DNA from 2 places in the Paenibacillus sp. J22P169 genome. Region 1 is predicted to be linked to the other one. Evidence: riboswitches for the same ligand, from Rfam matches in the RefSeq annotation. Region 1 holds a riboswitch; the other holds the start of a gene.
What was found. Region 1 has a riboswitch for S-adenosylmethionine ahead of AC58QG_RS02900 (hypothetical protein). Riboswitches for the same ligand answer to the same signal wherever they lie in the genome.
Positions count from the first base shown of each region.

Region 1 (4,218 bases):
CGGCCGCAGTGATATCGCCGTCCCACCCTTTCGCTATATCATCCCTAAACTCCTGGGGCAACATGTAGCGCTCTTCTGTCGGATTGTCGCGGAAGAACGTGTTTGCCAGGATTTCATCTCGGGTCTGGTTCATCGCAGCACGCACGACATCGGACGAGGGCTTAGATTTCAGGGCCGCCAGGTTTTCCCACATGTACTGCGGCCGGTTGAACGGCGCAAAATCTCCGACGATGATCTTCCTCGCGATATGTGGCTGTTCCAGGGCGGCCAGCAACACCGGCAAAGCCCCAATATCGGTCGCGTAAATCACCAGCTTCGAGCTGTCGATACCGGAAGCGCGGATATATTGTTCCAGCACCTGGGCATAGTCTTTCGGTGCGTAGGAAAAGCGATCGGCGCTCGGACGTGAGGATTGTCCGTAACCGGGCCAGTCAAACGCATGAACCTCATAATCGCTGGACAGAGATTCGGCAATCGGCTTCCATGAATACATCGACTCTGGGAAGCCGTGTAGGAACAACACCGTAGCCTTTGGATGGACAGGACGATAGACAAAATGACGAAGCTTGATATCCGAATTGACCTGCAACTCGTCAATCTCCATCTTTGGCGACGGTGCTAGGTCCAATTTTGCGGCTCCTGCCGCCTTTGTGGTGTCTAGGTTCATAAGATTTTTCCGCCTTTACCTGCATAATCTCGTGCATAGATGCTGCTTTGTCCACGATCGATGCGATGCTCTGTAAAGTTAGTGTTCATTGTGTTGTTCCCATCCTTCTAGTTAATGTATTTAAATATGATGTTCTGTCTTTTATCAAAAAATACGGATATCGTAAAATGCTTGCTTTTGTCACACCTAATTGCCTAATTGCAACATATCCTTTTTCGCGAATCAGATTCATCGATTGGTCATGATATGGAATGGGGTTTTCCCGTTAATCATGATCATCACTTGTTCGAAAAATTGAGTCTTGAAGGTTTTCAATCCGGACTAAGCTGGCGTACGATCCTCGTAGAGAACTTCCGAGCGCAGCAGTCCATCATTTCGATTTCGAAAGGATTGCGCATTTTTCTCAGCGGGACGTCGATCGTTTACTCAAGAATGAAGGCATCGTCTGGCATCGCAGCAAAATTGAGGCTGTCATCAACAATGCACGGGAAGGATCGCTGTGTTGAACGCGCACGTATCGAATTCAAGCGACCAGGGCTCTGACAATTTGCAAACGATTAGGATTTTCGCTGAACTAACGATGGACTATAGTTCAAGCACAACACAACGGCAGCCGGTATACGATCGGCTGCCGTTGTCCGTTAAATTAACGGGCAGAATAGTGCAATTAATGATAATGCTTAAATTTCTTGACATCAAAGGCCTTTATAGTATTATTGAAATAATTGAATATATGGAACTTTCTTATCAAGAGCAGGTGGAGGGACTAGCCCGATGAAACCCGGCAACCGACAAACCTTTGTTAAACAAAGGAATGCACGGTGCTAATTCTTGCGGAAACGCTTTGCAAAGCGAATCTGGGAGATAAGAGTGAGGATATGACTTCGAATGCTAATGACCTTTCTCTTATTATAGAGAAGGTCATTTTTTGCTTTCATGTACGGAATGAACATTGAAATAGGAGGAACAGGACAATATGCAGATTATGATTCTTAACAATAATACGATCGAACAGAAAGTTGAGTATAACCCGAATATTCATTCCCTTCATGTTGCTTTGCATGATTTGAAAGGTTCGGCTAATTTACAGAACTGCAGGATTACCCGAATAGAATGTTTTCGATTTGATCATGAGTTTAGAGAAAAGTTGCAGCTTCGAGAAGAGACAGATATTTGCGGGTTAATTGCGATTTCCACAAATATTGGATTAGTTGGTTTCAGGAAATTTGAGATTTCAACTAAAAGCCTAACAGGAGATTTGACGAAGTGGGCAACACTTTTCCAGCGAATAAAAGGTCTGACCTTGGTTGAAAGCATCAGCTACCCTCGATTAAAACAAGACGCATGGGGTCCTGTTAGAGTGGAATTAATTGAATCGGCATTAATGGATATAGTCGATAAAATCAACCTGGGCTTAAATGACAAAGAGTCAGGAGATTGGGATCGAGCATACTTATTTAATCATGCGCAAGAATATGTCTCTTTTTAATAACGCGTTTCTTGACGAGTACATTAATGATGCCTTTAAACTAATGGGCAGTTTTGCTAAGTAAATATTTTCCGATTCAAGCTACACCAGGAAACTGACGTATGAATTTTATTGAAATGAGGAACTAAAATGTCTGGCATCCCCTCGTATAGGGACTTCGTAATTCCGTTCCTTCAATTACTAAATGATCGAGGACTCTACACTACAGATGCAATAATAAATAATTTAGTTATTTTGTTTGTTCTATCGGAGGAAGATACGAAAGAATTGGTTAAGTGCGGAAGACAATATGCATATAGAAATCGAATGATTAATGCAAGAACTTTCCTATTAAGAAATGAATATATTCAGTATGATGGAGAGAAAAATTTATTCATTACTGATAGAGGAAGTCAGTTCTTAATGAGTCAGACATTCAACTAACGGATAACTTTAGTTAAATTAGCACAGGAGAAGTATAGTTTAACGAAAGGAGCATTTGCTGTTGCGACTGCTCCTATTTGTATTATTCAGGTAAAAGGAATTCATCTGTAAATAAGATTTATTACAATTGATAACGATTATAAAATTACATTTTATTGTAACCTATTGCTTCACTCGAACGACTAAATAATTGAAGTTAAATTCAAAAGAAGGATAAGGAGGGGATGAATTGTTTGAAGAAAAAAAATTTGAATACACGATTCCCAATGTTATTGGACAGGAAAATTTGCAAATTACAATCTCGCATATATATCGACAATATCATAAAGATGTATACAAATTTCTTGCCTGTTTCACTGGAAATAAGAACGATGCAGAAGACTTAACACAAGAAGTATTTATTCGGGTTCTAAAATCAATTACACGATACGACCGACGCTCTAATTTCAAAACTTGGGTTTTATCAATTGCTAAGCATGTTGCAATAGACCACTATCGGAGAAAAAAGTTCTTCGTGTTGTTCACAGATGATTTTTTTAAGAAACTAATTACAAAAGAAGATTTACCGCATGTAGTAGTTGAAAAAAAGGAGACCTTGGAAATCATACATAACGAATTGTCTAAATTGAAACAGAACCATAAAGCAGTAATCATACTTAGAGCCATCAATGAAATGTCAATAAAGGAGACCGCTGAAATATTAGATTGCAGTGAATCTAAGGTAAAAGTAGATTATCATCGTGCTTTGAATACGCTTAAAAATAAAATATTTTCAGTGTTGGGGGGCAACGGATTTGATAAATGAAGAAACCATTATTGAAGCACTTAAAAGTTCTCCTAATGTTAATGCTAGTCCTGATTTCATAAATAAAACTGAAATTGAATTAATTCAGAGAGCGAAAGAGATGACCGAAAGGAGAAGTACTGTAAGGACGTTTTCTTTTGTTTGTTCTGCTATCATAACGCTTTTCCTTATTGTTTGGGTTAGTTTTTATAATGGTCAACAAGTAATTAGTAAAACTGTGAGTGGTGGACTATCTCTCTTCAAGGGAGACGATGTCACCGCATTTAAAAACAAGCCACTCATCTATATCCTCCATAGTCATAATCAAGAATCTTTTTTACCAGAAATACCCAATGAAAAGGATTTGGAAAAAGCTAACTCCAAAGATGTAAATATAACCCTTGTTGGAAAATACCTTTCGACCAAACTTAATGAATTTGGTATAGATACGCTTCAGGACCAAACAGACTACACGACAACAACAAATTTCAGTTATGCAGACTCTTACAAATATTCAAGACAAGTATTACTTAACACTTTAAAAACTAACAATGAAATACGTATGGTATTTGACATTCATAGAGATTCACTAAAACGCGAAAAAACAACAGTTAATATGAATAATAAAGAAATAGCCCGCATTCAGTTTGTAATTGCGAAATCTCACCCGAATTATTATAAAAACTTGGAATTCGCCAATAAAATTAATAATAAACTAGAAAATTTATATCCTGGATTGTCAAAAGGTGTTCTAACAAAAGAAGCACCAGATGGAAGTTTTTCATATAACCAAGACTTATCTCCAAACTCAGTGTTTATGGAGATTGGAGGTCCAGAAAATAGTCTTGAGGAGGA
Region 1 is NZ_JCAUAO010000001.1:577,160-581,377, reverse strand. It holds gene AC58QG_RS02910 (alpha/beta fold hydrolase) at 1-667, opposite strand, end outside; gene AC58QG_RS02905 (hypothetical protein) at 950-1,210, shown strand; SAM riboswitch class I at 1,409-1,538, shown strand; gene AC58QG_RS02900 (hypothetical protein) at 1,644-2,156, shown strand; gene AC58QG_RS02895 (winged helix-turn-helix domain-containing protein) at 2,286-2,579, shown strand; gene AC58QG_RS02890 (RNA polymerase sigma factor) at 2,809-3,384, shown strand; gene spoIIP (stage II sporulation protein P) at 3,374-4,218, shown strand, end outside.

Region 2 (4,218 bases), on a different contig from region 1:
AGCACATACATGGCGATGCCGAGCACACCCATAAAGGCTAGCACGATTTCATCCCCATGAGGGGTTAGATGTAAGCCAAGAATATTATCGAAATTCATCCCGAACACACCGGTAATGAAGGTCAAGGGCATGAAGATCGTCGTCAACGCGGTAAACACACGCATGATATCATTCGCGCGGTTCGCCAAGCTGGATTGATAAGCTTCTCGTAAGTTCCCCATGAGATCGCGGAGTGTATCGAACGTATCGACGATTTTGACGGCATTCTCATAGATGTCGCCGAAATACTTTTGGAGCTGATGATCGATGAGTCTTAATTCTTTTTTACCTAGTGTCCCGATGACGTCACGTTGAGGCACGAGCATCTTTTTCAGCCATAGAATCTCGGATCGAAGACCAATAATCTCATTCAAATGCGACTTCTTCGTCGCCATGAGAATGTCTTCTTCCAGCTTCTCAATCTTCGCTTCAATTCGGTCACCGACTGCCACATAGTTATCGACAACAAGATCGACCAAATGATATAAGAAACGATCAGCGCTGTTCACTTCTTCCTCCCAAAGGAAGGGCTTGAGTGCGCGCAGTTCATTAATTTTTTGTCGTGTTACGGTTATGATCACGTGCTTGCTTAGGAATAAATTAAGTGCGCGGAGGAAAATTTCTTCATCATCGAACCTAATGCTGTTAATAACAATGAAATAATGAGAATCATAAAATTCTATTTTAGGACGCTGTTCTTCCTCACTTAGACAGTCTTCTACAGCCAAATCGTGCAAATGGAACAGAGGCTGAAGTAATTCCAGATCCTCGATCCCCGCATCAATCCAATAGAAGCCTTGACTTGGAGGTGTAAGCGCAGCGGTCACATCTTCAACTAACGTAAAAATACCATTTTGAACCAACCGTGTTTTCATCTGCCCACCCCTTTGAATGGAATCAGCCGGTTAGTTCATCTAGAAGAGCAATGCTCTGGATGATGGAATAACCGACTTCATTCCTACATTTAGAAATTGTTTACTGATGACCTTGCAGGTACTACTCCTCGGTTCTCCGTCCAAGCGTATGCCCTCCTTTTCCGTCCGTGTCGAATACTTGTCTAGTATACCCGTTCATATACCGCGTTTCAAGCCAAAAAGTTACATGAAACATGGGGAATTGCCGTTTAGATAAGGTATGGTTGCAAGGCTAGGTCTGTTCCAAAAAAATAAACCGCCAAAACTTACTTGGCGGCATTTAAAATTTTATTTTTGGTGTCTGTGTACATTTGAATGATCTCGGGTCCGCCGCGCTGTAGTAGATCATCTTCGCTTTCAGCCCCGTAGACGAGGTGAAGCTGTGAGACAGCAATTTCGGCTTGCTCTAATGTAGGTTTGTCGGTTTCGATTAAGGCAAAATAGCGATGTAAGGAAGCGAATGCAGAGAAATTATCCGATGTTTGGGTTGACATAATAGCCCTCATTTCTTATAAAATCTTTTTCGTTTAGAAACATCTGCTGTGAAAAGCTAGTCCTTATTAATAACCTTAAGCAGCAAAACTTAAACAGTCTTAATTGATACAAATTGTATCATACAAAGGATTGATTGGCTACTTTTACAAAATTTCTAACTAGTCTTGGCAAACGTACTAGCCCAACCATCTTGACTTTCGTTAAATTTATAGTATGATAATGCTAATCGCATACGTTACGTTTTCTTATCAAGAGTAGGTGGAGGGACTAGCCCTATGACACCCGGCAACCGACAAACCTTTGCAAGCAAAGGGGAGCACGGTGCTAATTCTTGCGGAAACGCTGTTTACAGTGAATCTGGGAGATAAGAGAAGGACATTGACTTTGATTTTTCATGGCCTTTCTCTGATTCCAGAGAAGGTCATTTTTGCATTTTAATAGATATTTGTACCTAACCTAAATTAAAGAAGAGGAGTGAACAGGATGCCGATCAAGATTCCTGACAACCTGCCTGCCAAAGAAATTTTAAACCAAGAGAACATCTTCACCATGGACGAATCTGTCGCGTATCACCAGGATATACGTCCACTTCGCATTGCCCTGCTCAACTTAATGCCGACCAAAGAAACGACGGAGACGCAGTTGTTGCGCTTGATCGGAAACACGCCACTGCAAGTGGAGTTCGTGCTATTACATCCTAAAACTCACACTTCCAAAAATACATCTCTCGAACATTTAGATATGTTTTACAAAACCTTCGATGATATCAAAGACGATAAGCTTGATGGTATGATTATTACTGGTGCGCCCGTAGAACAAATGGACTTCGAAGATGTGAATTACTGGGAGGAGCTAACGCAGATCCTCGAATGGAGCAAGCGTAACGTCACCTCAACACTGCACATTTGTTGGGCTGCTCAAGCAGGCTTATACCATCATTTCGGTGTACGAAAATATGCGCTGGATAAGAAGACTTTCGGTGTATTCCCGCATACGGTGAGTGTTCCGAACACGAAGCTGCTGCGCGGTTTCGACGAAGTGTTCAATGTTCCACAATCACGCCATACGGACATTATCCGAGAAGATATTGAACGATGTCCGGATTTGGAAGTTTTATCTGAATCCGAAGATTCAGGGGTTTATATCGTTGCAACGCGCGACGGTAAGCATATTTTCGTAACAGGACATTCGGAATATGATGCGTGCTCCTTGAAATGGGAGTATGACCGTGATGTAGCCAAAGGGCTGCCAATCGAAATTCCGAACAATTATTACCCGAACAACGATCCAAGTAGACAGCCTTACAACACTTGGAGAGCACATGCGAATTTGCTGTTCTCGAACTGGCTGAACTATTATGTATATCAAGAAACACCTTTTGAGTTGACGGTAAACATTAATGAAAGCTTGGCAAGCTCGCAATTGTAAACTCGAACCCATACCCCTGAGGAGGAAATTCCCTTGTTGAAAATCGAAAGTCGTCTCGCTCAAATTGGCTCAATTGAAGAACCTGTTACAGGTGCTGTTAGTTTTCCAGTGTATCAAGCAACTGCGTTTCGCCATCCTAAGCTTGGACAGAGCACAGGATTTGATTATGCACGTACGAAGAGCCCGACCCGTAAAGTGTTAGAGGATGCCATTGCCGGGCTTGAATCCGGAGATGCAGGATTTGCTTGCTCTTCAGGCATGGCGGCATTGCAAACGATTTTCGCATATTTCAGCCAAGGGGATCATTTGATTGTTTCCTTGGATTTATATGGGGGTACGTATCGTTTATTAGAAAGAATCATGTCCCGTTTTGGTGTGACTGCTACCTATGTAGATACGAATGATTTGGATGCACTAGAAGGTGCGTATCAGTCTAATACGAAGGGTCTCGTTATTGAAACGCCAACGAACCCATTGATGATGATTACAGATCTTGAGCTTGTATGTACATGGGCCCGTAAAAAGGGCATCGTTTCGATCGTTGATAACACGTTGCTTACGCCGTATCTACAACGCCCAATTGAGCTAGGTGCTGATATCGTTATCCATAGTGCGACGAAATATTTGGGTGGACATAATGACGTGCTAGCGGGTCTGATTGTTACAAAAGGGAAAGAGCTTTCTGAGCAAATGGCTATTCTTCATAACTCCATTGGCGCTGTGCTTGGACCACAAGACAGCTGGCTCCTCATGAGAGGGATGAAAACCCTTGCGCTTCGCATGGAACGTCATGAGCAGAATGCAACAGCAATCGCGAACTTCTTGCTAGAGCACCGTCTGATTTCAGATGTTTACTACCCTGCGCTAGAGTCTCATCCAGGTTATGCGATTCAAAATAAGCAATCTAGTGGAAATACAGGAATTTTTTCCTTCAAGGTTAAAGATGCAAGATTGGTAGAACCGATTCTTCGTCATATCAAGCTGATTGCTTTTGCTGAAAGTTTAGGCGGAGTTGAATCCTTGATGACTTACCCAGCGGTACAAACACACGCGGATATTCCGCTTGAAATTAGACAGCAAATTGGTGTCGATGACCGTCTGCTTCGCTTCTCAGTAGGGATTGAGCATATCGATGATTTGATTGCAGATTTGTCGAATGCCCTTGAGTCCGCGCAAGCCGAACTGGAAGGAGCTTCGCAATCATGAGCCATTCATCATCAGACAAAGAAAAGCGCAAAGCACAAGGTAAATTTGCCACAAGATTGATTCATTTCGGTGCTGAAATTGATGAAGCGACAGGGGCATCGAGCGTGCCCTTGTACCAGGCGTCAACCTTTCATCA
Region 2 is NZ_JCAUAO010000007.1:103,078-107,295, forward strand. It holds gene corA (magnesium/cobalt transporter CorA) at 1-914, opposite strand, end outside; gene AC58QG_RS26410 (hypothetical protein) at 1,220-1,447, opposite strand; SAM riboswitch class I at 1,691-1,819, shown strand; gene metA (homoserine O-acetyltransferase MetA) at 1,932-2,876, shown strand; gene AC58QG_RS26420 (aminotransferase class I/II-fold pyridoxal phosphate-dependent enzyme) at 2,913-4,082, shown strand; gene AC58QG_RS26425 (trans-sulfuration enzyme family protein) at 4,079-4,218, shown strand, end outside.
Region 2: linked by a shared signal. The riboswitch ahead of metA (homoserine O-acetyltransferase MetA) and the one ahead of AC58QG_RS02900 (hypothetical protein) in region 1 are both predicted to bind S-adenosylmethionine.